Luteitalea sp. TBR-22: one gene and its partner. The protein of the gene in region 1 interacts with the protein of each later gene in a pairwise test. Links are inferred from orthologs where the notes say so. Each region holds a gene or a part of one and is shown on either strand. Other genes may lie near its edges.

Region 1 (14,480 bases):
TGGACGCCGCCGTCGACGATGTTGTAGCCGAAGTCGTCGGTGGCGCCGTGCACGTAGCCGGCCTTCACGCCGCCGCCGGCCATCCACATCGAGAAGCAGCGCGGATGGTGATCGCGCCCGTAGTTGGTCGCCGTCAGCTTCCCCTGCGAATAGCTGGTACGACCGAACTCCCCGCCCCACACCACGAGCGTGTCGTCGAGCAGGCCGCGTCGCTTCAGGTCGGTCACCAGTGCCGCGCTCGCGCGATCGGTCTCGCGGCACTGCCGCTCGATGCCTTTCGGCAGGCTGTCGTGCTGATCCCAGCCCTGGTGATACAGCTGGATGAACTTCACGCCCCGCTCGGCGAGGCGCCGCGCGAGCAGGCAATTGGCGGCGAAGGTGCCCGGCTGCCGCGCGTCGGGGCCGTACAGCTCGAAGGTCTCCGCGGTCTCGCCCGACAAGTCCATCACGCCCGGCACGCTGGCCTGCATCCGGTACGCCATCTCGTACTGTGCGATGCGCGCGTCGACCTCCGCATCGCCGATCTGCGCCGCTGCCTCGGCCTGCAGGTCGCGCAAGCGGTCGAGGAGCGCGCGCCGTGACTGCGGACTCACGCCGGCAGGATTGGCCAGGTACAAGACCGCGTCCTTGCCGCTGCGGAACTGCACCCCCTGATGCTGCGACGGCAGGAAGCCGCTCCCCCACAGCCGGGAGTACAGCGGCTGATCGACCTTTCCTGGCGTGATCAGCACGACGAAGGCCGGCAGGTCATCGGTGTCGCTGCCCAGGCCGTAATGCACCCAGGCGCCCATGCTCGGGCGCCCGGCGATCTGCGACCCGGTCTGGAAGAACGTGATCGCCGGATCGTGGTTGATCGCGTCCGTGTACATGGACCGCACGACGCAGAGCTCGTCGATCACGCGCGCCGTGTGCGGCAGCAGGTCGGAGACCCAGGTGCCCGACCGGCCCGCCCGCGAGAACCCGAACTGCGAGCCGGCCAGCGGCAACGACGACTGGTTGCCGGACATGCCCGTGAGCCGCTGCCCCTGGCGCACCGAATCGGGCAGTTGTTCGCCGTTGCGCGCCCGCAGTACCGGCTTGTCGTCGAACGTCTCCATCTGCGACGGGCCGCCCGCCATGAACAGGTAGATGACCCGCCTGGCGCGAGGCGTGAAGTGCAGCGCGCGACCGAGGACGCCGGGCGTCGCCGTGGGGCCCGCCGCTGCGGCGACGCGCGGGTGCACGAGACTGCCGAGGGCCACGCTGCCCAGGCCCATGCCGACGCGTTGCAGCAGCGCACGCCGCGAGAGACCGGCGGTGGGCAGATCGCCCGTGCAGTGATGGATGCTCATCCGGCCCGCCTCATCGGGTGACCACGAAGGCCTCGGTGTTCATGATCAACGTCGTCACGGCCATCGTCGCCGCGACGTCGATGACCGGCAGCCGCGCATCGCGCGGACGCTCGCCGACGGCGAGCCACTGCGCGGCCGCCTTCGGATCGGCCGCCGCGAACCGACGTTGCTGCGCGGCCGCCTCGGCGAGCACCCGCGCCTCGGCGGCCGTCGGCGGACGGCCGGCCAGTGCGAGAAAGGCCGCGCGATGGCGCGCCTCCGGGTCGGATGGATGCGCGCGCACCAACCGCTCGGCGAGGACCCGCGCCGCCTCGACGAACTGCGGGTCGTTCAACAGCACGAGCGCCTGCAGCGGCGTCTGCGTCGTCTCGCGCCGCGCCACGCACACCTCGCGCGAGACCGCGTCGAAGGTCGTCATCGACGGCGGCGGCGACGTGCGTCGCCAGAACGTGTAGAGGCTGCGCCGGTACAGCGCGGCGCCGTGATCCTGCACGTACTTCTGCCCCGTGCCCGACTGCTCCCAGAGCCCCTCGGGCTGATAGGGCTTCACGCTGCGCCCGCCGACCCGCCGCACCAGCAGCCCACTCGCCGCGAGGGCGCTGTCGCGCACGTGCTCGGCGGGCAACCGCACGGCCGGCCCGCGCGCGAGTCGCAGATTCTCTGGATCCTGTCGCACCAGGTCGGGAGACGCGTCGGAGGCCTGCTGGAACGTCTGCGAGCCGACGATCAGGCGGTGCATCGCCTTGACGTCCCAGCCGCTGTCGATGAAGCGAGCGGCGAGCCAGTCGAGCAGCTCGGGGTGCGTCGGCTGGCGTCCCTGGCTGCCGAAGTCCTCGGCCGAGGCCACCAGGCCGCGACCGAAATGCATCTTCCAGATGCGGTTGACGGCGACCCGCGCCGTGAGGGGGTTGTCGCGGCTGGTGAGCCAGCGCGCCAGGCCGAGCCTGTTGCGCGGCTGATCCTTCGGCAAGGGCGGCAGGCTGGCCGGCGTGTCGCGCGGCACCACCGGGCCGGGCGCGTCGTAGGCGCCGCGCGCGAGCAGGTGCGCCGGACGCGCCTCGGGCAGTTCCTCCATCACCATCAGTTCCGGGACGAGCCTGATTCGCCGCTGCTCCTCGACCCGCGCCTGCCGCAATTGCGCCTGCAGCCGCTGCGCCTCGGGCGACACCCTCGCGAGGTAATGGGCGCGCGCCGCTTGCGGCTCCCCGGGAACACGTCCGGCGACTTCCGCCGCCGTCAGCGCGACGTCGTACACGCGCAGGTCGTCGACCAGCCCGTTCCTGAATCCACTGTCGCGGAAGCGGGCACCGATTGTCAGCGGCGTCGGCCTGGCCTGCAGGTCGCCGGCCGCCGGGTCGTACAGGATGTCCTTGTAGAGCCGGTCACGGACGATGTCGACCGGCACGGGCGTGCCGTCGAGGTAGAGCGCGAGCCCTGACGCCCGGCTCGACCCGTCGTACGTGACCACCACCGAGGACCAGGCGCCGCGGGGCAACGGCTCGCGCGCACGAATGGCGATGGCGTTGCCGGGCCAGAAGTGCACGAGCGCGGCCGAGGGCCGGCCGTCCTCGAGGGTGAGCTCGAATCCGCGACTGCCCGCGTCGGTCCAGGCACGCGACTGATGAATCACGACGGCGCGATCCTGCCGCTCGGTCGGCTTGATGCGCAGGGCCACGGAGAAGGCGTCGGTGCGCGAGAACTGACGGACCGACCCGAGCACGGCGGCGTTGTCGCCGCTGAAACGCAACGCCTTGCCGCCGCTTGCCTCCCCATCGTCCACCAGTGCCGGGCCATCCTGGAGGGTGGCGCTGTCCTTTCCGGACAGGCCGGGCGTCGTGCCGTTCACGACGGTGTCGAAGGGGAACGCGGCGATCGGTGACGGGGACACGATGGCCGACGGGCTGCGCTGCCAGCGCTGGAACGCCGGATCGGTGGAAGGCGCGAGCCCCTCGAGCCGATGCTCGAGCGCGGCGATGCGGCGCACCACGCGCGCGTGCGCCGCCTCCTGCGCGTGCGAGGGCCACAGCAGCAGCGACGGCGACGGCGTCGCGTTGGTGAAGTGCGAGTAGAGGCCCGACTCGTCGATGCTGTTGAAGAACGCAAACAGCGAGAAGTAGTCGCGTTGGGTGATCGGGTCGAACTTGTGGTCGTGACAGCGGGCGCATTCGAGCCCGAGGCCGAGCATCGCCGTGCCGAACGTGTTGACGCGGTCGGCCACGTACTCGGTGCGGAACTCGGCCTCGATGCTGCCGCCCTCGTTGGTCTGGCGATGGAGGCGGTTGAACGCCGTGGCGATCCGCTGCGCGCGCGTCGCGCCCGGCAGCAGGTCACCCGCGAGCTGCCACGTCAGGAACTGGTCGTAGGGCAGGTTGGAGTTGAAGGCGCCGATCACCCAGTCGCGGTAGGGCGACATGTCCCGCGTCACGTCGGCCTGGTAGCCGTACGTGTCGGCGTACCGGGCCAGGTCGAGCCAGTCGGCCGCCATCCGCTCGCCGTACGCGGGCGAGGCCAGCAGGCGCTCGATCGCCGCTGCGTAGCGAGCCTCGGACGGGTCGGCGCGGAACGCCTCGAGTTCGGCGGGCGTCGGCGGCAAGCCGGTGAGCGAGAAGGTCACGCGCCGGAGCAGCACGTCCGGCGCAGCGCGGGGCGACGGCGCGATGCCGTCCCCGGCGAGCGCGGCGCGCACGAAGGCGTCCACCGGATGCGACGGGCCCGTGGACGTGGGCGGCACGGCCGGCGCGACGATCGGCTCCCACGACCAGTGCCCGCGGAACTCCGCGCCTTCGACGACCCACTGGCGCAGCAGGGCCTTCTCCGCGTCCGAGAGCGACAGGTGGGCGTCGGCCGGAGGCATCACGTCCTCGTCATCGGGCGCGAGGGACACGCGGCGGATCAACTCGCTCCGCTCGGGCGCGCCTGGCACGACCACCGCCGTGCCGACCTCGAGTTCCTGGAAAAGCCCGTCGCGGGTGTCGAGACGCAGGCGGGCCTTGCGCGTCCGCGGGTCGGGGCCATGGCAGCGGAAGCAACGGTCCGACAGCAGCGGCCGGACGTCGCGGGTGAACGAGACGCGGGTCGAGGTCGCCGCCGACGACGCCTGGCCCGGCGCGGAGGCCGCCGTCGCGGCAGCGAGGGCCGAGGCCAGGAGGCCGGTCGCCAGCCCCCACGACGCCGCCCGCCGCAGGAAGGTCATGCGCGCATTCTGTGAAGCCGTTGGTAGGCTGTCAAACTAGACCGCCATGGACATCCTGTCCGCGTTGCGCCCGTGAACGACCACGCCAGGCCGACCGACGTGCACGCCGTGCATGCCGCGCTGCGTGGCTGGCAGCAACGGGTGCAGGCAGTCATCGAGATCGCCCGCGACACCGACGACCTGGCGGCTCGCCTGCCCGTCCTCGATGCGCTGGCCGATGAACTGGTCGCGGACATCTCTCGTGCCGTCGAAGGACTCGACGTGCTGGCGCACCGCCCGGGCGTGACGTTGCCCGAGGGCACCGACCTGCTACGGGAGGCGCTGGGCAAGGCGCACGACCTGCTCCACGGCATCACGCTGTGGCACCGTGGCCCGAGCGTCGCGGCGCTGCGCAAGGCGCGCGACCACTTCGCGGCGGCAGGGCGAGCGCCGCGCACCTGATGGCCGCGGCGTCGGCCGCACGGCGCACCACCACCGCGGCGGCTCAGGCGGGCGTGACGTCGGGCTGGCCCATCGGCACCCCTCGCGGCCGTCCAAGGGCGGCGAGCCGCTCGGCGACGCGCTCTTCGGGATACCCCTCCTGCTCGGCCGCCAGCAGGCGCTCCACGCACAGTGGCACCAGGCGCTGCCATTCCGGGCCGTCGATGCCGAGGCGCGCGGCCAGGTCGCGGATGCGGTCGGGCGTCCACGAGCAGACGATTGCCGCCACGTCCTCCTCGGGCACGGCGTCGATCCCGTCCGCCGGCGAAGACGCCGGCAGGCGCTTGAAGCGTGTCTCCTCGCTGTCGAGCCATCCCTGCCAGGTTGCATCGCGCTCGGGCGACGAGGACGGCCGGTGGCGGGCCGCCCCCACCAGGTCGAGGGCCGCCGTACGGCACTGCTCGCGGATCGCCAGCGTCTCGGCCGAACCGTAGCGCGCGCAGGCCGCCATCAGCGCCGCCAGGTCATCCAGCCGTGCCTGGCAATGGGTCGGGTCCGAGCCATGCGCGTCGGAGGCCGAGGCGGCCAGGACGTCGGCGGCGCGCTGCCGCAAGACCTCGCACTCCTGCGCGTCGTCGGCACGGGCCTGCGCGAGGGCGTCGGGTGTCACGACGCGGCGCTCGGGCGCGAACAACACGTTGCCATCGCGGTGCAGGAGGAGACGCTCGCGTGGACCTGCCTCCACCACGACCGCCGAGGCGGCCTCGGCAGCAGGCGTGGCTGTGCCCGGCGTCGCCACCCCGGCCAGCGCATCGATCGTCGGCGCCAGGTGTTCCTCGAGCGCGCGCAGGCAGGTCGCCAGTTGGCGGTCCACGTCGGCGGCGACGCCAAGGCGCCCCTCGTACGGACTCCCCGCGTTCGCGCCGAGCAGGCTGCGGGCGACGCGCAGCGTGTGCGGCGGGTCGCCCTCCTCGGGATGTCGCATGGCCTCGTCCGCACGGGTGAACGCACCGTCGAGCGTGGCAAACCACCGGGGGCCGTCGAAATTGCCGCCCTTCAGTCGCAGGCGCGCGCGCATGGCGGCGCGCAGCTGCTCGACGAAGGCATCGCCGTGCCGTCGCCGTGCGGCCTCGCGCACCAGCCAGCCGGCATGCAACAGGAACCAGAAGGGCGCGGGGCCGCGTACCGGCTCGGGAAGGACGGCCGCCAGCGCCTCGAGTTCGGCGTCGCTCAGCCCGAAGTGATCGAACAGCACCTGGTCGACGATGACGTCGGCGACGTGGGCGGCTTCCCTGCCCCATGCCGGGTTGGCCGTGCCCGCGCCACGAGGCACGACGAGGGCGCCGACCCCCGCCACGAGGATCGACACGCTGCCGGCGACGAGGCTGCCCTCCGCCAGCGAGAGTAGACCGAACAGGGCGAGCAACCCCAAAAGCACGTCGAGGAGGCGGGTCATCGGTGAAACGCGACGCGTCGCGCCCCACGGGCGGGTCGCATCCCCGGGGTAATCGGCACGTCGAGCCCCGCTACGCAGGCGACAGCCCGCCCCCCCGCAGCACGCGGCACGCGGCACGGCTCGGCGGCCGCGGCGGCCGACCGGAGTGGCGAAATTGTGAGGGGGGGAGGATTGGTCGGGATGGCGAGATTCGAACTCGCGACCCCCTGAACCCCATTCAGGTGCGCTACCAGGCTGCGCTACATCCCGACCGGCGCCGTACGGCGCGAACGCAGAGTGTACCGCAACCAAGGCGCCGGGGGCTAGGGTCCGGTCACGAGGGGCGACCGGCGTTCCACAATGGCTCCATGACCTCGCCGCGCCTGTCCGTGCTCGACCTCACGCCCTTCCCGTCCGGGTCCACGGCAGGAACGGCCCTGCGCGAGTCCGTGACGTTGGCGCAGCACGTGGAGGCCCTCGGGTATCACCGCTTCTGGCTCGCCGAGCACCACAACACGGGCGCGCTCGCGTGCCCGGCACCCGAGATCCTCATCGGCCAGGTCGCCGCCGCCACCCGCACCCTGCGCGTCGGGTCCGGCGGCGTGATGCTGCCCAACTACAGTCCGCTGAAGGTCGCCGAATGGTTCCGCGTCCTCGAAGCCCTGCATCCGGGTCGCATCGACCTCGGCATCGGTCGCGCCCCCGGCACGGACCAGCGCACTTCGCTGGCATTGCGCCGCTCGCCTCAGGCCCTCATGGCCGAGGACTTTCCGGACCGCGTGCAGGACCTGCTCGCCTACCTGGAGGACGCGCCGACCGCCGATGGCGGTCGTGCGGTGCTCGCCATGCCGACGGGCGTGCCTGCCCCGCCGGTGTGGATGCTGGGCTCGAGCACGTTCGGGGCGCGACTGGCGGCGACGCTGGGACTCGGCTTCGCCTTCGCGTACCACATCGACCCCGCCCCGGCGCTCGCAGCCTTCGAGATCTACCGCACCGCATTCCGCCCGACGCCGCGACGGGAGTCACCCGAGGCCATCCTGGCCGTGTCGGCGATCTGCGGCGAGTCGAGGGCGCATGCCGAGGACCTCGCGTCGAGCGGCGACCTGCTCTGGGTGCGGTTCCTCGGGGGCGACGTGCACCAGCGGGTGCCGTCGGTCGCGGAAGCACGCGCCTACGCCTTCACCGCCGGCGACCGCGCCATCGTCGGTCACGTCCGCAGTCGCCTGCTGCTCGGCACCGCCGCGGACGTGGCCGAACAGGCACGCGGTCTGGCGCGCGCCTTCGGGGCATCGGAGGTGATGGTCACCACCGTGGTCCACGACACCGCAGAACGTCGCGCGAGTTACACGCGGTTGATGGAAGCCTGGCGAGGCTGACGAGCGGGCGCGGGGCGGAGGGAGGAACCCTGGCCGGTCCCGGGCAGCAGCGGATCAGGCGCGTCGCGAGCGCCGGGCGGGCGCCGGGGGCGGGGTCGCGCCGGGCGGCCCCAGCAGGTCCAGCAGCGAGCGCATGTCCTGTTTGACCTTGGCCAGCTTCAGACGCGCCTCCTCGGACACGACCGGCTCGGGCGCCGAGGCGACGACCGGAGCGGCCACCTCCCGCGCCGGGGCACCCCGGCCGGTCACCGGCCTGGCGTTGGCGGCTTCGGCGGCCTGCAACTCGGCGGCGAGGGTGAAGAGGTCGTCCGGGGCCGGTGGCTGCTCGGCCTCGAAGCGACGGCGGACGCCCGAGAGCGTCAGCCCTTCGGTGAAGACGAGCTCACGGATGCGCAGCACCCGCTCGACATCGGCGCGCCTGTAGATTCGCGGGCCGCCGGGGGTCTTCGACAACCCCAGGTCGGGGAACTCCGATTCCCACGAGCGCAGCACGTACGGCTGGATCTGCGCGAGCTCGCACACTTCCCCGGCCTTGAACGCGGGCTTGTCCGGAATCACCACGTCGGGCACGGTGAAAGTATAGGACCTGTCAAAGGCGAACGTTCAGTCTTTCGACGTCGGTCGTGCCTTCCTGACCCTCTTGCCCTCTTCGCCCTTCGGACTCTGACGACGCCCCTCGCGCCTGCGGACGCTGATGCGGATCGGCGTGCCCTCGAACCCGAAGGTCTCGCGCAGGCTGTTGATGAGGAAGCGCTCGTACGAGAAGTGGAAGCCGGTCGCCACGTTGGTGAAGAACACGAACTGGGGCGGCGCGACACCGGTCTGTGCGGCGTAGAGGATCTTGACGTGCTTCTTGTCGGGACTCGACGGTGGATGCTCGCGCGCGAGGCGCTCGACGAAGCGGTTGAGTTCGCCCGTCGTGACGCGCTTCTTGCGGGCCGCGGCCACCCGATCGACGGTCTCGAGCAGCTTGGGCGCGCGCTCGCCGGTGAGCGCCGAGATGTGCAGCAGCGGCGCGTAGTCGAGGAACTTCATCCGGAAGCGCTGCTCCTCGTCGAAATCCTTGTAGTAGCGGTCGCCCTCCCCCTTGGTGAGGTCCCACTTGTTGGCCGCGATGATCATCCCGCAGCCGAGGCGTTCCGCCTCACCGGCAATGGCCGCGTCCTGGTCGGTGGCGCCCTGCGACGCATCGATCACGAGCACGGCGACGTCGGCCCGCTCCATGGCGCGCTTGGCCGTGAGCACGCTGACCATCTCGACGGCGTGAGCGCTGGCCACCTTGCCCGGCCGCCGGATCCCGGCCGTGTCGACGATGCGGAACGTCCGCTTGTGCCACTGCAGCACGGTGTCGATGGCGTCGCGCGTGGTGCCGGGGATGTCGCTGACGATGAGCCGCTCCTCGCGCAGGAGCCGGTTGACCAGCGATGACTTGCCGACGTTGGGCCGGCCGACGATGGCGACCGCGATCTCGTCCGGGTTCTCCTCGCTGCCGCTGCGGCCGACCTTGCCGGCCGCCTTCAGCTGCGCCAGCGCCTCGTCGAGCAGTTCCGGCACGCCCGTGCCGTGCTCGGCCGCGATCTCGAAGACGTGGTCGAAGCCGAACGAGAAGAACTCGTACATGCGGTCGCGCGCGCGCTTGTCGTCGGCCTTGTTGACGGCGAGCAGCACCGGCGCGCTGGTCGTGCGCACGGCGGCCGCAATCTCGTCGTCGCCCGGCAGGCGACCTTCGCGGCCATCGACCACGAAGATGATGAGGTCGGCCTGCGCAATGGCGCGCTTGCCGTGTTCCACGACCATGTCGTGCAGCGGATCCTCGGTGTGGCCGAAGATGCCGCCGGTGTCGACCAGGCGCAACGGCACCTCGTTCCAGGACGCCTCGTGCGCGAGGACGTCGCGCGTCGTCCCGGCCATCGCGTTGACGATGGCGCGGCGGGTCCGCGTGATGCGGTTGAAGAGCGTCGACTTCCCCACGTTGGGGCGTCCGACGAGCACCACGGTGGGCAGCGCGCGGGCGGAGGGTCCTGTCATGCGGGCATCTTGCGGATTGACACTGCTAAACCCCTGAATCTATGCTTCTTAGCGGCTGACGATGATCAAGGTCGACATCATCAACGAAGTGGCGACGATTGCCGACATCACCAAGGTGAAGGCCGAGATCGCCGTCGAGGCCGTCTTCGAGGCGATGCGCGAGGCCATGAAACGTGGCGAGCGTATCGAATTGCGCGGCTTCGGCGTCTTCCAGGTGAAGCCCCGCAAGCGCGGCATTGGCCGCAACCCCCGGACGGGCAAGGAGGTGCGCATCCCGCCGGGCCGCACCATCCGGTTCAAGCCGGGCAAGGATCTCCAGAACATCGGCGGCTGAACTTCCTCCGCCCGTGTCCACGCCTCCCCTGCCTCCGCCCCCCTTCGGCCCCGGCGACGAACCGGATCCGTTCTCCGACGCGCGCCAGGTTCGCTGGTCGGCGCAGGATCAGGCGTGGACGACCGGCCCACTCACGCCACCCGTGGAAGCCCCCGTCCGCATCGGTTCACGCGGCTGGGTCCACCTGCTGCTGCTCGTGCTCACGTTCGTCACGATGACGTGGGCCGGATCGAGCTTCTTCCTGAACTACGTCTCGGCCGTGGGCACGCGGCGAGTGGTGGTCACGGCCCCCGTGGCCTTGCTCGGCGGCCTCTGGTTCAGCGTGCCGGCGCTGTTGATCCTCGGCTCGCATGAACTCGGGCACTACTTCGCGTGTCGATATTACCGGATCCCGGCATCGCTCCCGTATTTCGTGCCGGCTCCGATGTTCTCGATCGTCGGTACGCTCGGGGCGGTGATCCGGATGGCGCTGCCGCGCACCCGACGCGCCCTCTTCGATGTCGGCATCGCCGGTCCGCTGGCCGGCTTCCTCGTGCTGCTGCCCCTGGCCATCTACGGCGTCTCGCATTCGTACGTCGTGCGACTGCCCCGCCAGTTCGCGCTGCAGGGCGGACTCAACCTCGGCGATCCGCTGCTGCTGACCTTGCTGCAGAAGTTCTACTTCGGCGCCCTGCCGGACCGTGCGTTGTTCGTGATGCACCCCACGGGCTTTGCCGCGTGGTTCGGCCTGCTTGCGACGGCCCTCAACCTCTTTCCGGCCGGGCAACTCGACGGCGGCCACATCGTGCACGCGATCGTCGGACGCGCCTCGCGCTACGTGACGCTCGTGTCGGTCCTGATCCTGCTGGGGCTGGCCGTGTTCGTGTCGTACAGCTGGGCGGTGTGGACGGTGCTGCTGGTGCTGATGACCTACGCGTTCGGCCTCGATCACCCGCCGGTCGGCGAGGAACACCTGCCCATCGGGAACGTGCGCCTCGCCCTGGCCGTCGTCGCCGTGGCGATGTTCGCCCTCAGCTTCACGCCGGTGCCGATCAGCCCGATGGACTTCGTCGGCGGCCGGTAGCTGACACGAGCAATTTGAAATTCGAAATTTGAAATTGATCGGCGGCCGCCCTGTCGGCCGTGCCGCTCAAGGCGCCAAGCGGGGCGACCGGCCGAAGGCCGTCGCCCGCGAGAATTTCAAATTTCAAATTTCAAATGACCACCCTCAGAGCATCGTCAGCGGATCGACGTCGACCGTCACGCGCTTCTGCAAGGACGGCATCCCGCTGATCGCCTGGCGGGTCGCCTGACGCATCGCCGCGCGGTCGCGGCCCTTCAGGAACAGCTGCACGCGCGACTCGCCGCGCAACCGCCCGAGCGGCGCCGGCGCCGGCCCGAGCACGCCGAAGCGCTCCGCCGCGAGTGACCGCAGCGTGTCGGCAAGCTGTCCGGCCTCCTTGAGCGCGGTCGCCAGCGACGCGTGCCGCACCACGATGTTGATCAGCGACAGCCAGGGCGGGTACCGCATGCGCTCGCGGTACTCCATCTCGCGCACCACGAACTCGTCGTAGGCCTGCCGCGCCGCCATGCCGATCGCATAGTGGTGCGGATGCAGCGTCTGCACCAACGCGGTGCCGCGGATGTCCCCCCGGCCCGCCCTGCCGGCCACCTGCGTGAGCAACTGGAACGTGCGCTCCGCAGCGCGGAAGTCCGCGACGCCGAGGCCGATGTCGGCCGACACCACGCCGACCAGCGTCACCTGCGGGAAGTCGTGGCCCTTGGCAATCATCTGCGTGCCGACCAGCACGTCGAGCTCGCGACGCGCGAACCGCGCGAGCACCTGCCCGATGGCGCCGCGCCGCTGCATCGTGTCACGGTCCACCCGCGCCACGCGCGCGCCCGGCACCGCCTCGAGCACCGACTGCTCCACCCGCTCGGTGCCCACACCCGTGTACTCGAGGAACTCGCCTTTGCACGAGGGGCACGCCGTCGGGAGCGCGGCTGCGTACCCGCAGTAATGACACCGCACCTGTCCGGCGCGACGATGCACCGTGAGCGTCACCGCGCAGTTGGGGCACTCGGCGCTGTTGCCGCAGCCGCGACACAGCAGCGATGGCGCGTACCCGCGTCGGTTGAGGAGCACCATCGCCTGTTCGTGACGGGCGACACACGCCTGCAACGCCTCGCGCAACGGCTGGCTCAACACGACGTCCGGCCCCTCGGTGGCGAGCACGTCGCGCATGTCGATGGTCTCCACCTCGGCGAGCGGGCGATCGTTGACACGCTGCCGCATCTGCACGAGGCGATACCGTCCCTCCGACGCATGGCGCCACGTCTCGAGCGACGGGGTGGCCGACCCGAGCACGGCCAGCGCCCCGGCGTCCCGCGCCCGCACCAGCGCGGCGTCGCGCCCGTGGTAGCGCGGGCTCTCCTCCTGCTTGTAGGCGGTGTCGTGCTCCTCGTCGACGATCACCAGCCCGACGTCGGGCAGCGGCGCGAACACCGCCGATCGCGTGCCGATGACCACGTCCACTTCGCCGCGGCGGATGCGGTGCCATTGGTCGTAGCGCTCGCCGTCGGACAGCCCGGAGTGCTGGATCGCGACGCGTTCGCCGAACGCCCGCCGGAACAGCGACGCGACGGCGGAGGTCAGGGCGATCTCGGGCACCAGCAGCAGCACGCCGCGGTTGCGCGCCAGCGCCGCGCGCGCCAGCCGGAGGTAGACCTGCGTCTTGCCGCTGCCGGTCACGCCGTGCAACAAGGCCGCGTGGAACCCGCGCTCGAGCAGCGGCTCGAGCGTCGCCAGCGTCGCCTCCTGCTCGCCCGTCAGCGGGAGGAATGCCGGCGCGGCCAGCGCGTCGGACACGCCCGCCGAGCCGCTCGCGAACGGGTCGCGCTCCACGGCGCGCCACTCCACGGTGGCCAGGCCCATCGCGACCAACCGACGCACCACCTCGCTGCCGATGCCCTGGTCGCGCAGCACGTTGGCGTCGACGCCCTCGGGTGAGCCCACCAGCACGGCGCACGCCGCGGCCTGTCGTGCCCCGAGGCGCTGGCTCGCGGGCTCGCTGGCGAGCGCGGTGGGCCGAATCCACCGACGCTTGCGCGCCGCGTCGGCCTTCCCGGTGACCACGGGTTGCAGCCGCACCTGGCCCAGCCTGAGCAGGCGACGCACGGCGCGCGAGACCACGTCGGGCGTCACGTCGGTCGCACGCAGGCGCGTCGCGACGGCACGTGGCACCTGCCGCCGCAGGACCGGTCCCTTCTCGCGCAACAGCGCGAGCACCGCCTCGTCGACCTGATCGTCGAGCGGCAACTCGAAGGCACCGTGCACCTCCACCTCACCCGCGTCCTCGGCCAGGGTGAGGGTCATGTCGCCGCGCAGCCAGCCCTTGGGCGGCATCGCCGCCGAGATCACCTCGCCCGGCCCGGCGAGGTAGTACTCGCCGACCCACAACGCGAGGTCCACCACCGGCTCGGGCAGGAACGTAACGTCGTCGAGCACCTCCAGCACGTCCCGCAAGCGGTCCGGGACGTCGTCTGGCGGGGCGTTGTCGTGGGTGACCAGGCCGGTGACCTTGCGCGGGCCGACGGGCACGATGACGCGCGTGCCGCGGGGCGCCTGCAGGCCGTCCGGCAGGCGATAGGTCAGCAGGCCGAGCCCCGGGACGGGCACGGCCACGCGGACCAGGCGCATCAGCGCGCCTCGCCGCCCTCGACTGCGGCGGGGCCCGTCTCGCCGGGGGCCTGTCGCAGGAGGGAGCGCACCAGCTTCATGTCCTCCCACGTCTCGCGCTTCTTGTCCGGGCTGCGGAGCAGGTACGCGGGATGGAAGGTCGGCACGAGCGTGGCGCCGCGGAACTGGTGGACACGTCCGCGCAGCTTGGTGATCGGCGTGTCGGTGCGCAACAGGCTCTGCGCGGCGAACTTGCCGAGCGCGACGATGACGCGGGGACGCACGAGGTCGATCTGCCGGAAGAGGAACGGCTCGCACACCGCCACTTCGTCCGGCTCGGGGTTGCGATTGCCAGGCGGCCGGCACTTGATGACGTTGGCGATGTACACGTCGTCGCGACGCATCTCGATCGCCTCGATGATCTTCGTGAGCAGCTGCCCCGCCCGACCGACGAACGGGACGCCCTGCTCGTCTTCGTCCGAGCCGGGGGCCTCGCCGACGAACATCAGGTCGGCCTGCGGGTTGCCGACGCCGAAGACCACCTGCTTGCGCCCGAGCTGACAGAGCTTGCAGCGCGTGCACTGTGGGCCGATGTGGGCGCGCAGGGCCTCGAGGGAGTCGAGCGCCGAGAGATCGGCCGTCGGCAATCGGCCGTCAGCCGTCGAGGCGTCCTGCTCGACTGACAGGGCATTCGAGGCACTGGCG
Region 2 (14,251 bases), 340 kb from region 1 along the record:
GCCGGATGGGCAGACCGCCGGACGGACCGCAGGGGTAGCCGGACAACAGGTCGCAGGACGGACACGCCGCAGGGGCAGCCGGACAACAGGCCGCAGGACGGACACGCCGCAGGGGTAGCCGTCGCCCTTGGGCGACGGACGGGGAGGCGCCGCGGTCGTTCGAGGCGCGAGGCGCCTCCGACGGCTCACACCGGCGCGTTGCCGTCAACGGTGGCGCGGGAGAAGTAGTAGAAGTTCTTCACCCAGACGTGCTCGCGGCACACGCGGTCGAACAGCGTCTCGGGAAGCGGCCCCCTGGCCGCCGCGGCCAGCGCCGCATCCACCTGCCCGGCGTCGGCGAGCGAGATGGCCAGGGTCGACACCCCGGGGTGAGTCAGCCCGAAGCGGATGGACAGTTCCACGAGGTCCATGCCGTGCTCGCGCGCGTCCTCGCGAAGGCGGTCGATGCGACGGAGATACTCGGCCACGACCTCGGGCGAGGCGTGCGCGAGCTTGACGTCGCGCGCCAGCGTCTCGCGCGTGGCCGCGCCGGCCAGCGCGCCCGAGTGGTCGAAGACGCATCGCGCGATGACGCCGACGCCGCGTTCGTCGGCCAGCGGCACGACGCTGACCAGGGGCCGCGACTCGAACGCGTTGAGCACCACCTGCACGGCGTCGACGCGGCAGTCGTCGACCAGCTTCAACACGCCGTCATGCTCGTGGTCCTGGGCGCTGACCCCGATGTGGCGCACCTTGCCGGCTTCGCGCAGGGCGTGCAGCGTCTCGAGCCACGCGGTCTCGTGGCTCCAGCGGTAGTACCACTGGTGCAACTGCACGAGGTCGAGGCAGTCGACGCCGAGCGTGCGGAGGCTCTCCTCGACCGAGGTGACGATGCTGCCTGGCGTGAACTGGACGTCCATGGGCACGTAGAAGCGCCAGTTCGAGATGTCGCGCGGCTTGACCTTGGTCGCGATGAGGGGCCGCGGCCCGCGCCACGCGCGCAGCGTGCGGGCGATCACCGCCTCGCTGTCACCGTAGTTGCGCGCCGTGTCGATCGACGTGATCCCGCGCTCGAGCGCCTGCAGCAGCGCCGACGACGCGCCGTCCGGGCGGTCGCCCGCGATGCGCATCGCGCCGAACGTGATGGGGGAGACGTGGAGGCCTGTGGCGCCGAGGGGGCGGGTCATGGAATGCCGGCAATGCCGCAGATGCACCGAATGCCGCAACACCTTAAGGCATTGCGGCATTCGGCATCGCGGCCTTCCGTCCAGGGTGCGAGCATCGCTCGCACGCTAGAAGGGAATGTCGTCGTCGCTGTCGCCGCCGACCGGCTCGAACCCGCCGGCGCTGCCACCCGGCGACGCGGTACCCGCGCCGGCCCCGCCACCGTAGCTGCCGCCGTAGTCGTAGTCGTCCTCGCTGCGGCCGCCGCCACCGCCGCGACCACCGCCGCCACCACCCAGCAACTGGATGCGGTCGGCCACGATCTCGGTCGTGTACCGCTTCTGCCCGTCCTTGTCGTCCCAGGAGCGGGTCTCGATGCGGCCCTCGACGTAGACCTGCTTGCCCTTCTTCAGGTAATCCTGCAGCGACTCGGCCTGCTTGCCGAGCAGCACGATGCGGTGCCACTCGGTCTTCTCGACCCAGTCGCCCGTCTTGCTGTCCTTGCGCCGATCCGTGGTCGCGATGCTGAAGCGCGCGATCGCGAAGCCGTTGCCGGTGAACTTGAGTTCCGCGTCCCGCCCGAGATTTCCGACCAGGATCGCCTTGTTGACGCTACCCATGCCTGCCTGCTCTCTCTCCACCCGGGCATCCCGGGTCCCTCACGCCCCCACGACCCCGTGGGGGTACCAGTTGTGCCTCCATGTCTCGATGGGCGCGAGAGTGACGACGTGCGCGCCCAGTCTCTGACACCGGCAATTCGAAATCTGAAATTCGAAATTCTCGGGGGGCGGGGCTTCGCCGCTGCCCCTCGCAACATCCCGAGCGGCAAGGCCGAGAGGCCGGCCGCCGATCAATTTCAAATTTCCAATTTCAAATTACTCCCGCGGGCGCCGGTTGAGGCCGTCGAGCACCTGCTTGGCCAGGACGGCGACCTCGCTCTGCGGGTAATTCCTGATCACCTGCTGGAACGACTCACGGGCGCGATCGTTGTCGCCGAGCAGGCTCAGTGCGACGCCGCGCTTGTACAGCGCCTGCGGCACACGGTCGCCGCTCGGGTAATCGGCGATCACCTTCTCGTAGGCGCCGACCGCCTCCTTGAACTTGCCATCGAGCTGGTACGACTCGCCGATGTAGAACTGCGCGTCGTCGGCCTTGTCGCTGGAGGGGAAGGAGCGGATGAACTGCTCGAAGCCCGAGATCGCCAGCGGCCACTGGCCGGCGGCGTAGTCGGCCTGCGCGGTGTCGAACATGCGCTGGGGAGAGAGGCCTCCGGCCGGGCCCGTCGGCACGACCGGCGCCGGCGCCGGCTGGGTGGGCGCGGCGCTCGGAGCGGTGGCCCCGGGGGCAGTCGTCGTCGGGGCCGGCGCGGGCACCATCGTGCCGTTCGGGCCGGGCACCATCGTGACGGGCGCGGGAACGATCTGCGCGGGCAGCGCGTTGACCGCATCCCGCAACGAGTTGAGTTCCTGCCCGAGCGTCCCGACCCGCGTGTTGTTCTCGTCGAGCCGCTCGCGCACGACGCGCAGGTCGCCACTCAGGTTGTCGATCAGCAGCTTCTGATCGGCGAACTGCTTGCGTGAGGTCGTGGCCTGATCGTCCAGTTTCGCGTTCAGCGCCTTGAGCGTGTCGCCGAGGGTCGCGAGCACGAGCTGCAGCTGCTGGTTCTGCTCCTGCAGCATGCGGATGTCGGCCATCAACTGCTGGTGCTCGCGGTTGGCGGCGTGGGCCGGCAGGGCCAGCCCCATGAGCAGGACGCCGGTCAGGGCGCCGATCACGATGCGCGTCATGATGCCTTCCTGGGTACGGCCTTACTTGCTGGTCACCACGAAATGCGCACGCCGGTTCTTCGCGTACGCCTCTTCGGTGGAGCCCGGGTCGAACGGGAACTCACTGCCGTAGGACACCGTCTTGAGGCGTTCGGCCGGGATCCCGAGCGAGATCAGATAGGCACGCGCCGCCTGCGCGCGCCGGTCACCCAGCGTGAGATTGTACTCGGCGGTCCCACGCTCGTCGCAGTGGCCCTCGATGGTCACCACCCAGCTCGGGTACTGCTTGAGGATGTCGGCGTTCTTCTGGAGGGTCGCCTGCATGTCGCCGGCGACGTCGGCGCTGTCGTAGCCGTAGAAGACGGGCTGCAGGGGCGACTCGCGATTCAGTTCGTCGAGCGACCGGGCGTTGTAGTCCACCACGTTGCTGCCGGCGATCGCCGGCTCGGCCGGCACCGAGGCCACTGGCGGCTCGGGCTCCGGCAGCGGGGCAGGGGGCGGCGGCGGGGCGTTGCCCACGGTGGTGCTGGCCGACGGCGGGGGCGGCGTCGGGCGCGCCACGGGCGGCTTCTTGCGACTGCAGGCCGTGGTGGTGGCGACCATCACCAGGCAGACGGCGATGAGGCGGACGAGGCGAACGGACATGCGGGACGTCTCCTTGTGGGCGTGGGGCCGCATCGGAATCAGCGGGACCAGCTGGGCTGCACGTTGTTGCCCGACTTGGTGACCTGGCGCAGGTCGTTGCCGTCGCGGGCGATGGTGAAAATCTGCGTCCGGCCGGCGCGCGTCGAGGCGAACGCGAGGTGCCGCCCGTTGGGCGCCCACGAGGGGCTCTCGTTGCTGCCGGTGCTGTCGGTGATCGTACGGATCTGGCCCTGCTCGAGGCCGAAGATCTTGATGTCGAATCCGGGGCCGTTGCGGCCGGCGTACGCGATCTCGTTGTAGGGGGCCGGCGACCAGGTGGCGCGGTCGGCCCACGATTCGTTGGTGATCCGGCGCGGCTGGCCGATGCCGTCGGCATCGACGATGTAGATCTGCGGCGATCCGGACCGGTCCGACGTGAAGGCGATCTGGTTGCCGGCCGGCGACCAGGTCGGCGTCGAGTCATTGCCGGGGTGACGGGTGACCCGGCGCAGGTTCGATCCGTCGCGGTTGACGACGTAGATCTCCATGTTGCCGTCGCGGTTGGTCATGAACGCGATCTTCGAGCCGTCGGGGGCGAACGCCGGGAGGAAGTTGTGCACCGTCTCGGTGCCGTTGGCCGGCTGGTCCATCTTGCCCTGGTAGATGTAGGACACGTAGATGTCCGGATAGCCGCGCCGGTACGACGTGTAGGCGATGGCTCGCCCGTCGGCCGACCAACTCGGGTTGATCGCGAGCGACCGGTTGACGGTCACCCGCCGCTGGCTCTCGCCGTCGTAGTCGGCGATGTAGATCTCCTTGATGCTGCGCTGCTCGACCGTGCCGCGCGCCGCCTCGCCATCGCGGTCGCTGGCGAAGGCCAGCTTGGTGCGCGCCACGCCGGCGAGCGAGCGCGTGTCCTTGTGCAGTTCGTCGGCGATGGTGTGGGCGAACGCACGCGGGTTGTTGGCCGACGCCGTGTACTCCTTGGCCCACATGCTGCGCTGCGACGACACGTCGAACAGGCGTGCCTGCACGGTCAGGCTCGAGGCATTCTGGCGCACCGTGCCGATCAGCACGTAGTTGGCGCCGAGTTCCTTCCACTGCGCGAAGGGCACCGTCTCCATCGACGTCGCGGGCGTGATCGGCGCGTAGGCGGCGCGAGGGATCAGGTCGAACTCGCGCTCGAACCGGAGATCGTCCCAGAGCACCTGCGCGATGGTCTCGGCCGGCCCTTTCAGGTCGGCGCCGGCGATGAACGACGGCACGGCGAGCCGTGGCGCGGCGCCGCCGCTCAGCGAGATCGCCGTGGAGATCTCGGTGGGCTGCTGCGTGGCCGGCGGCGTGCCCGCGGGTGGCGCCTGCGAGGCGGGCGGCTGCGCGGGCGGCGTCGTCGGGGCCTGCCGCACGTCCGGCGCGGCGAGCACCAGCACCGTGGAGGCGAGGGCCCCGAGGGCCGCGGTCAGGAGGAAGCGGGGAGCGGTCTTCGTCATGGGGTGAAGTTGAATTCCAGGTTCACCGTCAGCGTCGGGTTCGTGTACTCGCGCGGCAGTGGCGGCAGCTTGGTGAGCACCAGCGCTCGCTGGGCCGCCTGGTCGAGCAGGAAGTTGCGGCTGGTGCGCGCCACCGAGATCTCGCTGAGCGTGCCCTGGCGATCGATCACGAAGCGCATCACCGTCGAGCCGGTCGTGCCCTGCTGCTGTCGGAAGTTCCGCTGGATGATCTGCAGCATCTCGGACACGTAGCCCGGGCAGCAGAAGTTGCCCAGGTTGATCTGCCCGCCGGCACCACCACCGCCGGTCGAGAGGCCGATGCTGTCGCTCACGACGCCGGTGTCGGCCTTGGCCTGTCCCTCGCTGACGCGCGCGCCGGTGGTCGGCGTCCGGCCCCGGGCCTGCTCGGTCGTCGTCTGCGGGGGGGTGACCGGCTTCGGGGTGGCCTTCGGTGCCGTCCTGGTCGGCTCGGTCATCTCGGGCGGCTTGGCCGCGGGAGGAGTGACCGGGAGCGGTTTGGCCTCGGGCTTCGGCTCGACGGCCTGCTGCACGGGACGGCCCGACATCGTCGTCAACCCGCCGGCGCGCGGCCCGGGCGCGCCACCGAGGCTGATCGTCATCACGTTCTTCGGCTCGTCGCGATGGGTGCGCCACGAGGACGGCATCAGGGCCACCAGCAGGATCAGCGCGGCGTGCGCCGCCAGCGACAGCAGCACCATCCGCTTGAAGCCGTCGGGGCCGGAGGTCCGTCGCAGGGACGGCCCGCCGGCAAGCGCGAAGGAGGGCGTCGGGGCAGCCACGCGTCTGCTATCGCTCCCCGGGCAGGCGGGAAACCAGGCCGACCTTCTCGACGCCGGCGGCCTTGAGGGCGTCCATCACCGTCATCGTCTGCTGCACCGTGACGGCGCCGTCCGCGCGGAGGTAGACCGACTTGTCGGACTTGCCCTGCAGGGTCTGGCGCATCCGTTCCCCGAGCACGTCGACGCGGATGAACTCCTCGTTCAACTGCACGCGCCGGTCCTGCCCGAACGAGAGCGGGATCGTGACGAAGACGCGCTCGTTGCTCAGGTTCTGCGACCGACGCGCCACCGGGAGGTTGACGTCGAGGCCGCGCGTCATCATCGGCGCGGCGACCATGAAGATGATCAGCAGCACCAGCATGACGTCCACCAGCGGGACGACGTTGATCTCGGCCAGCGCGGTGGTGGCGACCATCCGCCCGCGCCGTCCCCGCCCCATCCCACCCCCGCCTGCCGCTTGTACCTTGGGCATGTGGTCTGTCCGGGACGGGGCCTAGGTGAAGTTGCGCTCGGAGATGTTGAGGAACTCCAGCGAGAAGTCCTCCATCGCCGATGCGAACCCGCGTACCTTGGCGGTGAAGTGGTTGTAGAAGTAGACGGCCGGGATGGCCGCGAACAGGCCGGCAGCCGTCGCGATCAGGGCCGAGGCAATGCCCGGCGCTACCACGGCCAGGTTGGAGGATCCCACCGCGCCAATCGCCTGGAACGCCGTCATGATCCCCCACACCGTCCCGAAGAGTCCGATGAAGGGCGTGATGCTCGCCGTCGTCGCCAGGAATCCCACGCGCTCCTCGAGCTTGGCCAACTCGGTGCCGCTGGCGCGCAGGAGCGCGCGGTCCACGGCCTCGAGACTCTTGAGCGTTGGACGAGGCACGCCCGCTGCCGGCTTGTCGCCCGTCCCACGCAACTGCGCGTTGAGCTCGCCGTAGCCGGCCTGGAACAGCCCCACGAGCGGGCTCTCGCCGAGCGACCGGCACACCGCCTGGACCTCGGAGAACTTGCTGCTGCGGCGGAAGACGTCCAGAAACTGGCGCGTCTGCGCGTCGGCCTTGCGGAACGCCCATGCCTTGTAGGCGACGATGCCCCAGGACACGACCGAAAAAAGGACGAGAAGGGCGAGGACGAGCTGCTCGATGAGCCCGGTCCGGGTGACGAGGGAAATGACGTCAGTCGCCGATTCCGCGGTCTCCGCCGCGGGCCCGGCCAGCTCCTGCAGGGCAAGAGCGCACACCCAGAGCGTCTGCAAACAGGCCTCCGCTATGCATGATGGATGCGCCGCTGGGAAGGCGCGAACATGCAAGCGTACCACGCCCCGAAAACAGGGGTCAACTCCATGATATCGTTGCAGTTCTGGTCATTCGGCGGGCCCGTCAGTCCCAGCGGTCGACCTGCGTCCCCTCGTCCATGATCCGGTTTCTCAGCATCCGTCACCTCGCGGTCATCGAGGCCCTCGACCTGTCGCTCGGCGACGGCCTGACCGTCCTCACCGGCGAGACCGGGGCCGGCAAGTCCGTCCTCGTGGAGGGCATCGGCCTGCTCCTCGGCGGCCGCGCGTCGGCCGACATGGTCCGTACGGGCGCGGCCGTGGCCTCCGTGCAGGCCATCATCGCCACGCCGGGCGGCGCCGAGGTCATCGTGCGGCGCGAGGTCTCGGCCGAGGGCCGGTCCCGCGCGTTCATCGACGACGTGCTGGTCACGGCGGGCACGATGCGCGAGCGCGTGTCCGGCTGGGTGGACCTGCACGGCCAGCACGAGCACCAGACCCTCCAACTGCCCGAGACGCACCTCGACCTGCTGGACCGGGTGGCAGGGCTGGCCGAGCCGCGGGCGGCGGTCGCCAGGGCGCACGGCGCGTGGGTCGCCGCCAGGGACGCCCTGGCGGCCACGCAGATGGATGCCCGCGAACGGTCCGCGCGAATCGACCTGCTGTCGTTCCAGTTGAGCGAAATCGACCGGGTGCAGCCGCTCGACGACGAGGATGAGCAGCTCGCGGCGACTCGTCTGGTGCTCTCCAATGCCGACCGCCTGCAGCGACTCGGGCGGGAGGCGTACGAGGCGCTCTACGAAGGAGAGCACTCGGCTCTGCAGAGCCTGGCCGTCGTGTGGAAGCGCGTCGACGAGCTCGCCCACCTCGACCCGGCCGCGCAGGCCTACGCCTCCCAGCGGGACGGCCTCAAGGCGCAACTCGACGACCTGGCGTTCTTCCTGCGGCAGTACGTCTCCGGCATCGACGCGTCTCCGGAGCGCCTGCAGGAAGTCGAGGATCGACTTGCCGCACTCGAGCGCCTGAAGCGCAAGTACGGGCCGAGCCTTGCCGATGTCCGGACGCGTCAGCGGACCTTGGGCGAGCAGTTGGCCGCCCTCCAGCAGCCGGAAGGGCAGCTGTCGGCCCTGCAGGCTGCGGCCGACGAGGCCGCCGCGACGTACCTGTCGCAGGCGCGCGAACTCTCGGCGGCGCGGCAGACAGCCGCGGGCCCCTTCACGGCGCACCTGCGTCGCGAACTGGCCGATCTCGCGATGCCTCACGCCGACGTGTCCTTCCGGTTCCAGGCGGCAACAGGGGAAGGCGAATGGCTGGTCACCGGCATCGACCGCGCGGAGTTGCTGCTCTCGGCCAACCCGGGCGAGGCGCCGCGGCCGCTGGCACGGGTGGCCTCCGGCGGTGAGCTGTCCCGGGTGATGCTCGCCGTCAAGGTCCTCGATGCGCCCGAGGCGACGGAGCGGACCCTGATTTTCGACGAGGTCGACGCCGGGATCGGTGGGCGCGTCGCCGACGCGGTTGGTGCCCGATTGCGAGCACTGTCGGGCCGGGCGCAGGTGCTGTGCGTGACGCATTTGCCGCAGGTGGCGGCATATGCCGACGCCCATATCCACATCGCCAAGCAGGTCGTGGCCGGCCGGACCCAGACGACGGCGACGCACCTGCACGGGGACGCGCGGGTGGAGGAGATTGCCCGGATGATGGCCGGCGACACCTCGGCCCCGATGCTCGAGGGGGCCAGGACGCTGCTGCACGCCAAGACGGTCGAGGCGAAGGTCCTCCCGGGGCGAAAGGCGAAAGGCGAAAGCGAAGCCGCAGCAAAAGGCGAAAGCGAAACTGCGGCGGCGAGTCGGAGGGGACGGGGACGTGGCGCGTAAGTACCTGGTCGAGGCCTACGGATGCCAGATGAACATGCACGACGGCGAACGGCTGGCCGGCCTGCTCGAGTCCGCGGGATTCGAGGCCACCGCCGATCCCGCAGACGCCGACGTGATCGTCATCAACACCTGCAGCGTGCGTGAGCGCGCGGAAGAGAAGCTGTTCACGCGCCTCGGCGAGTTCCGTGAGGCCGCGCAGGCCGTCGGCAACAGCCCGGTGATTGCCGTCACCGGCTGCGTCGCCCAACAGGAGGGGGCCGCGCTCCTGAAGCGGTCGCGTCTCATCGACGTGGTGGTCGGCACCCAACGCGTCAAGCAGCTCCCGATGCTCGTGACCCGCGCCCTCGAAGAGACGGTGGGGCCGCAGGTGGACATCAATCCCCACGAGGACGTCTCGTTCCCGCTGGGAATCGCGCGCCGCGCCGATTCGGTCAAGGCCTACGTGAACATCATCGAGGGCTGCAACGAGTTCTGCGCCTTCTGCGTCGTGCCTTACACGCGCGGTCACGAACGGATGCGGCCGTCGGCCGAGATCCTGGCCGAGGTGCGCGAAGCCGCCGCGCGCGGGCACCGCGAAATCCAGCTGCTGGGGCAGATCGTCAACCACTACCAGGCCCCAGACGATGCCGACTGCGATTTCGCGGGGCTGCTGGCGAAGGTCCACGACGTGCCCGGCGTGGAGCGCATCCGCTTTGCCAGTCCCCATCCGCGTCACGTGACCCCGCGCTTGCTCGAGGCGTACCGGACCCTGCCGAAGGTGTGTCGGCACCTGCATCTGCCGGTCCAGTCCGGCTCCACAAGGGTGCTGGCGGCCATGCGTCGGCGGTACTCGCGTGAGCGATACCTGGAGATCATCCAGGAGGTGCGCGAGGCGGTGCCCGGCATCTGTCTCAGCACCGACATGATCGTCGGCTTCCCGGGGGAGACCGCTGCCGACTTCGAGGACACCCTCAGCCTCACGGCGGCCGTCCGCTTCCACAGCATGTTCTCGTTCAAGTACTCGCCGCGGCCGCGAACGTTGGCCATCAAGCGGATGCCAGACGACGTGCCCGAGGACGAGAAGACGCGACGCATCGTCGAACTGCAGGCCTTGCAGCGCGCCATCCAGTCGGAGCTGCACCAGCAGTCGGTCGGCAAGGTCGAGACCGTGCTGGTCGATGCCACCAGTCGTCGCCGGGACCATGAGCTGTCGGGGCGGACGAGCGGGAACACGGTGGTCAACTTCCCTGGCGAGCCTGGGCTGCTGGGCCGGCTGGCTCGGGTTCGCATCACGGCCGCCGGTCCCAACAGCGTGCGCGGTGAACTGGTCGACGTGGAGGTCTCATGAGCGTGCGGATGCTGATCAAGGGACTGATGATGGACCCGGTGACCAACATGCCGATCCTCGTGCTGCGCGACGAGGATGGGGAGCGGACGCTCCCCATCTGGATCGGGATGTTCGAGGCCCATGCCGTGGCCCTTCAGCTGGAAAACAGCGCGTCGGCGCGGCCGATGACGCATGACCTGCTGAAGCACGTGATCGATGCGCTCGGCGGCACGGTGACGGAAGTGCACATCACGGACGTGCGCGAAGGCACGTTCTACGCGCTGGTCTCGCTCGCGGTGCAGGGCGAGGTCGTGGCCATCGACGCCCGGCCATCGGATGCCCTGGCGCTGGCCCTCCGCACGCGTGCGCCGGTGTACGTGTCCGAGCACGTCCTGTCGGACGCCCGGCCGCTCGAGGCGCCGACGCCGCAGGACACCGAGCGTCTGCAGCACTGGCTGGAGAGCCTCGATCCCGAGGACATGGGCAAGTACAAGATGTGAATGGGCGGGCATCCCGTAGAATGCGCGGGGGCGCTTCCGTTCGACCGCCGCCTCATTGCCGACCGTCGACGACCACTTGCCGCAAGATGATCCTGGCCATTGCCAACCAGAAGGGCGGCGTCGGAAAGACCACGACCGCCATCAACCTCGCTGCCGCCCTGGCCCTCCGGGGACGGCCGACGCTGCTCGTCGACCTCGATCCCCAGGCCAACAGCACGATGTCGTTCCTCGACATGGCGGCCGTGGGGCCGAACATGTTCGAGGCGTTGACGGGGGAGGGCGGGGCCACTCTGCCCTCGGTGATCCGGCCAACGAACCAGCCGCACCTGAGCATCGCTCCGGCTCGCATCGCGCTCGCGAAGCTCGAAGCCAAGCTCGTGGGAGAACTCGACGCGCATTTCCGGCTGAAGGAAAAGCTCGCCCCGCTCGAGGCGGAGTACCCCTACATCGTGATCGACTGCCCGCCGACGCTCGGGCTGTTGACGGTGAATGCCCTGGTGGCGGCGTCGCACCTCGTGGTGCCCATCCAGTCCTCCTACTTCGCCCTCGAAGGCACCGACGACCTGCTTGAAACCGTGAGCAAGGTCCAGGTGCGGGCGAACCCGTCGCTGCAGGTGCTGGGCGTGCTCATCACGATGCACGACAAGCGCACGAGCCTTGCGCGCGACATCCGTGACCAGATCCAGAAAGTGTTCGGCCCCAAGGTGTTCAAGACCGTGATCACGAAGAGCGTGCGGCTCGAGGAGAGCCCGGCGTACAAGGAAGCGATCTTCAGCTTCGCCCCGGAGTCGTCGGGCGCGTCGGAGTACTACAGCGTCAGCGAGGAGGTTCTCAGCCGTGTCTAAGCGCGGATTGCCGGAATCGGTGCGCATGCGCCATGACGCGCATTACGTCGAGACGCTCACGGCTTCGGCTGGTGCGCCCGTGGGCCGCATGATTCCGATCGAGCAGATCGACCCGAATCCCAACCAGCCTCGGCAAGTGATGGGGGACCTCACCGAGCTGATCTCGTCGGTGAAGGAACAGGGCCTCATCGAGCCGATCGTGGTCCGGCAGCGCGGGTCCCGCTTCCAGATCGTCGCCGGGGAGCGTCGCTACCAGGCGGCCGTCCGCGCCGGGATCGAGGAGTTGCCCGTGGTCATCCGCGATGTGGATGACGTGGGGATCCTCGAGATCGCGCTGGTCGAGAACATCCAGCGCAAGGACCTCACGCCGTTCGAGGAGGCCGAAGCACTCCACGCCCTGTGCCAGAAGGCCGGGTACACACACGAGACCCTCGCGCAGAAGCTTGGCAAGAGCCGCACGGTGATCACCGAGTCGCTCTCGCTGAACCAGATGCCCGAGCACATCAAGCAGCTTTGTCGGCTGGCCGACATTTCCTCCAAGTCGTTGCTTTTACAGGTAGTTAGGCAAGGCGAACCGGAGAAGATGGCAGCCCTGGTCGAGCAGATGTCGCGAAGCGGTGGCATGACGCGCCAGGAGCTCCGCGAGCAGGTCAAGAGCAAGACCGCCCGGCGTGGCGGGGCCCGGCCCAAGCCGTTCACGTTCAGCTACAAGGCGCCGACCAGGCAGTTCGCCTTCCAGCTCAGTTTCAAGAAGACCGACGTCGAGCCTGAAGAGGTCATCGAGACCCTCGAGCGCATCCTTGACGATCTGAAGGCGCAGCGATCACTCGCGGTCGAGCGCCCGGGTGAAGGGGCGGAGAGCGACGCGCCGTCGGCTCAGGACGAATAGGCCCCAGCCTTCAGATTCCAGTCGGCTCGAGCGTCAGTACGCCCTCGGTGGAGCGACAGGGCAGCCGGGGCACGCGGGGGCGGCATCCAACGAAACGACGCAACGCAGTACCCGGCTTCAATGGTTCAGACCCTGTAGTTAACATAATGTGTATTATCGGACTCATTGCATTTGCGTCCGACAATATCCCTGTTGAAGGTGTGTGTGGATGCTCTAAGGTGATTCGACCTAACGAATGACGGCCGCCGGTCGGCACGCCGCGCCCACCTCCGTTACCATGCTGCCCGAGCGCTCATGGGCATCGCCGCCGACCTCGCCATCGTCATCGTCGCCAGCCTCGCCGGCGGACTCGCTGCGCAGTTCCTCAAGCAGCCGCTGATCCTCGGCTACATCCTCGCGGGCGTGGTGATCGGCCCCCATTCCATCGGCCAGGCGATCACCAACACACACGACATCGAGCTGCTGGCCGAGGTCGGCGTCGCTTTGCTCCTGTTCGCGCTGGGCCTGGAGTTCTCGCTCAAGCAACTGCAGCCGGTGCGCGCCATCGCCCTGATCGGAACCCCGATCCAGATGGCATTGGTGATACTGCTCGGCTTCGGCGTCGGGTCCGTGCTCGGGTGGGACTGGCGGCCGTCCCTGTGGCTGGGGGCCGCCATCTCGCTGAGCAGCACCATGGTCATCCTGAAGACCCTGATGGCTCAGGGGCAGCTCGGCACCCTCTCGAGCCGCGTGATGGTGGGCATCCTGATCGCCCAGGACCTCCTGGTGGTGCCCCTGATGATCCTGCTGCCGACCCTCTCGCAGCCGGAAGCGGGTCTGCGAGCCGTTGCCGCGGCGGGCGTGAAGGCCGTGATCTTCCTCGCGCTGATGGTCGTGGTGGGCACCAGGTTCCTGCCGCGGCTGATGCAGTTCATCGCCGTCCGCCAGTCACGGGAGCTGTTCCTGCTCGCCATCACGGCGATCGGCCTCGGCATCGGCTACGTCACGTACCTGTTCGGCCTGTCCTTCGCCTTCGGCGCCTTCGTCGCCGGCCTGGTCCTCAGCGAATCCGATTACGCGCACCAGGCGCTGAGCGACATCATTCCGCTCCGCGACGTGTTCGGCATGCTGTTCTTCGCCTCGGTAGGCATGCTGATCGACCCGCGACAGTTGCTCACGATGGCCGGGCCGGTGGCGCTGTTGCTGATGGCGATCCTGATCGGAAAGGCGTTCATCCTGGGCGGCGTGTCGTACGCATTCGGCTACCGGAACGTCGTCCCGCTGGCCGTCGCGCTCGGCCTCTGGCAGATCGGCGAGTTCTCGTTCGTGCTCGGCAAGGTCGGCCTGGCCGCCGGGGGCCTCGATGCCTCGGCGTTCGCGCTGCTCCTGAACACGGCCGTCCTCAGCATGGTCCTGACGCCGCTGGTGTCCGGACTCACCTCGCCGGTCTACGCCTGGTGGCGACGGCGGTCCGACACCGAGCCGGTTCACACCATCAACATGCCAGCCGCCGGCGTGCGCGACCACGTGGTCATCGTGGGCGGCGGTCGCGTGGGCCGCTTCACGACGACCTTCCTGCGCCGCCTGCAGTTGCCTGCGGTACTGCTCGAGTTGGACTATCGCCGATTCGAACAGGCCCGGGAGGACGGGCTGACCGTGGTGTTCGGTGACGCGACTCAGGCGGTCGTGCTCGAGGCGGCACACGTCGCCCACGCGCGGCTCGTGCTGGTGACGGTGCCGGTCGTGAGCGTCACCGAAGCCATCATCGACG

Evidence for each region.
Region 2: the proteins of priA (region 1) and TBR22_RS12940 interact in binary tests that used the Escherichia coli proteins (3 or more experiments, as listed by UniProt). The link is inferred for Luteitalea sp. TBR-22 from one-to-one orthologs.

Annotation. Positions count from the first base shown.
Region 1 is NZ_AP024452.1:3,471,860-3,486,339, forward strand. What follows is about bases 11,061-14,196. They hold priA (primosomal protein N'), read right to left. Parts: upstream 13,797-14,196; coding sequence 11,325-13,796; downstream 11,061-11,324. Other genes in these bases: TBR22_RS14440 (site-2 protease family protein), read left to right, coding at 11,061-11,180; TBR22_RS14450 (uracil-DNA glycosylase), read right to left, coding at 13,796-14,196. Outside these bases: TBR22_RS14395 (DUF1501 domain-containing protein), read right to left, coding at 1-1,331; TBR22_RS14400 (DUF1553 domain-containing protein), read right to left, coding at 1,342-4,524; TBR22_RS14405 (hypothetical protein), read left to right, coding at 4,597-4,965; TBR22_RS14410 (hypothetical protein), read right to left, coding at 5,009-6,400; TBR22_RS14420 (LLM class flavin-dependent oxidoreductase), read left to right, coding at 6,748-7,755; TBR22_RS14425 (MerR family transcriptional regulator), read right to left, coding at 7,810-8,325; ribosome biogenesis GTPase Der, read right to left, coding at 8,359-9,783; TBR22_RS14435 (HU family DNA-binding protein), read left to right, coding at 9,845-10,117; more of TBR22_RS14440, read left to right, coding at 10,131-11,060; more of TBR22_RS14450, read right to left, coding at 14,197-14,480.
Region 2 is NZ_AP024452.1:3,129,583-3,143,833, reverse strand. What follows is about bases 18-2,924. They hold TBR22_RS12940 (single-stranded DNA-binding protein), read right to left. Parts: upstream 1,764-2,924; coding sequence 1,272-1,763; downstream 18-1,271. Other genes in these bases: ybgF (tol-pal system protein YbgF), read right to left, coding at 2,019-2,924; TBR22_RS12945 (aldo/keto reductase), read right to left, coding at 186-1,166. Outside these bases: more of ybgF, read right to left, coding at 2,925-2,930; TBR22_RS12930 (OmpA family protein), read right to left, coding at 2,952-3,554; TBR22_RS12925 (hypothetical protein), read right to left, coding at 3,593-5,023; TBR22_RS12920 (TonB family protein), read right to left, coding at 5,020-5,823; TBR22_RS12915 (biopolymer transporter ExbD), read right to left, coding at 5,831-6,295; TBR22_RS12910 (MotA/TolQ/ExbB proton channel family protein), read right to left, coding at 6,317-7,069; DNA repair protein RecN, read left to right, coding at 7,228-8,961; tRNA (N6-isopentenyl adenosine(37)-C2)-methylthiotransferase MiaB, read left to right, coding at 8,951-10,288; TBR22_RS12895 (bifunctional nuclease family protein), read left to right, coding at 10,285-10,767; TBR22_RS12890 (ParA family protein), read left to right, coding at 10,854-11,612; TBR22_RS12885 (ParB/RepB/Spo0J family partition protein), read left to right, coding at 11,638-12,501; TBR22_RS12880 (cation:proton antiporter), read left to right, coding at 12,796-14,251. UniProt on the Escherichia coli protein: Plays an important role in DNA replication, recombination and repair. Binds to ssDNA and to an array of partner proteins to recruit them to their sites of action during DNA metabolism. Acts as a sliding platform that migrates on DNA via reptation.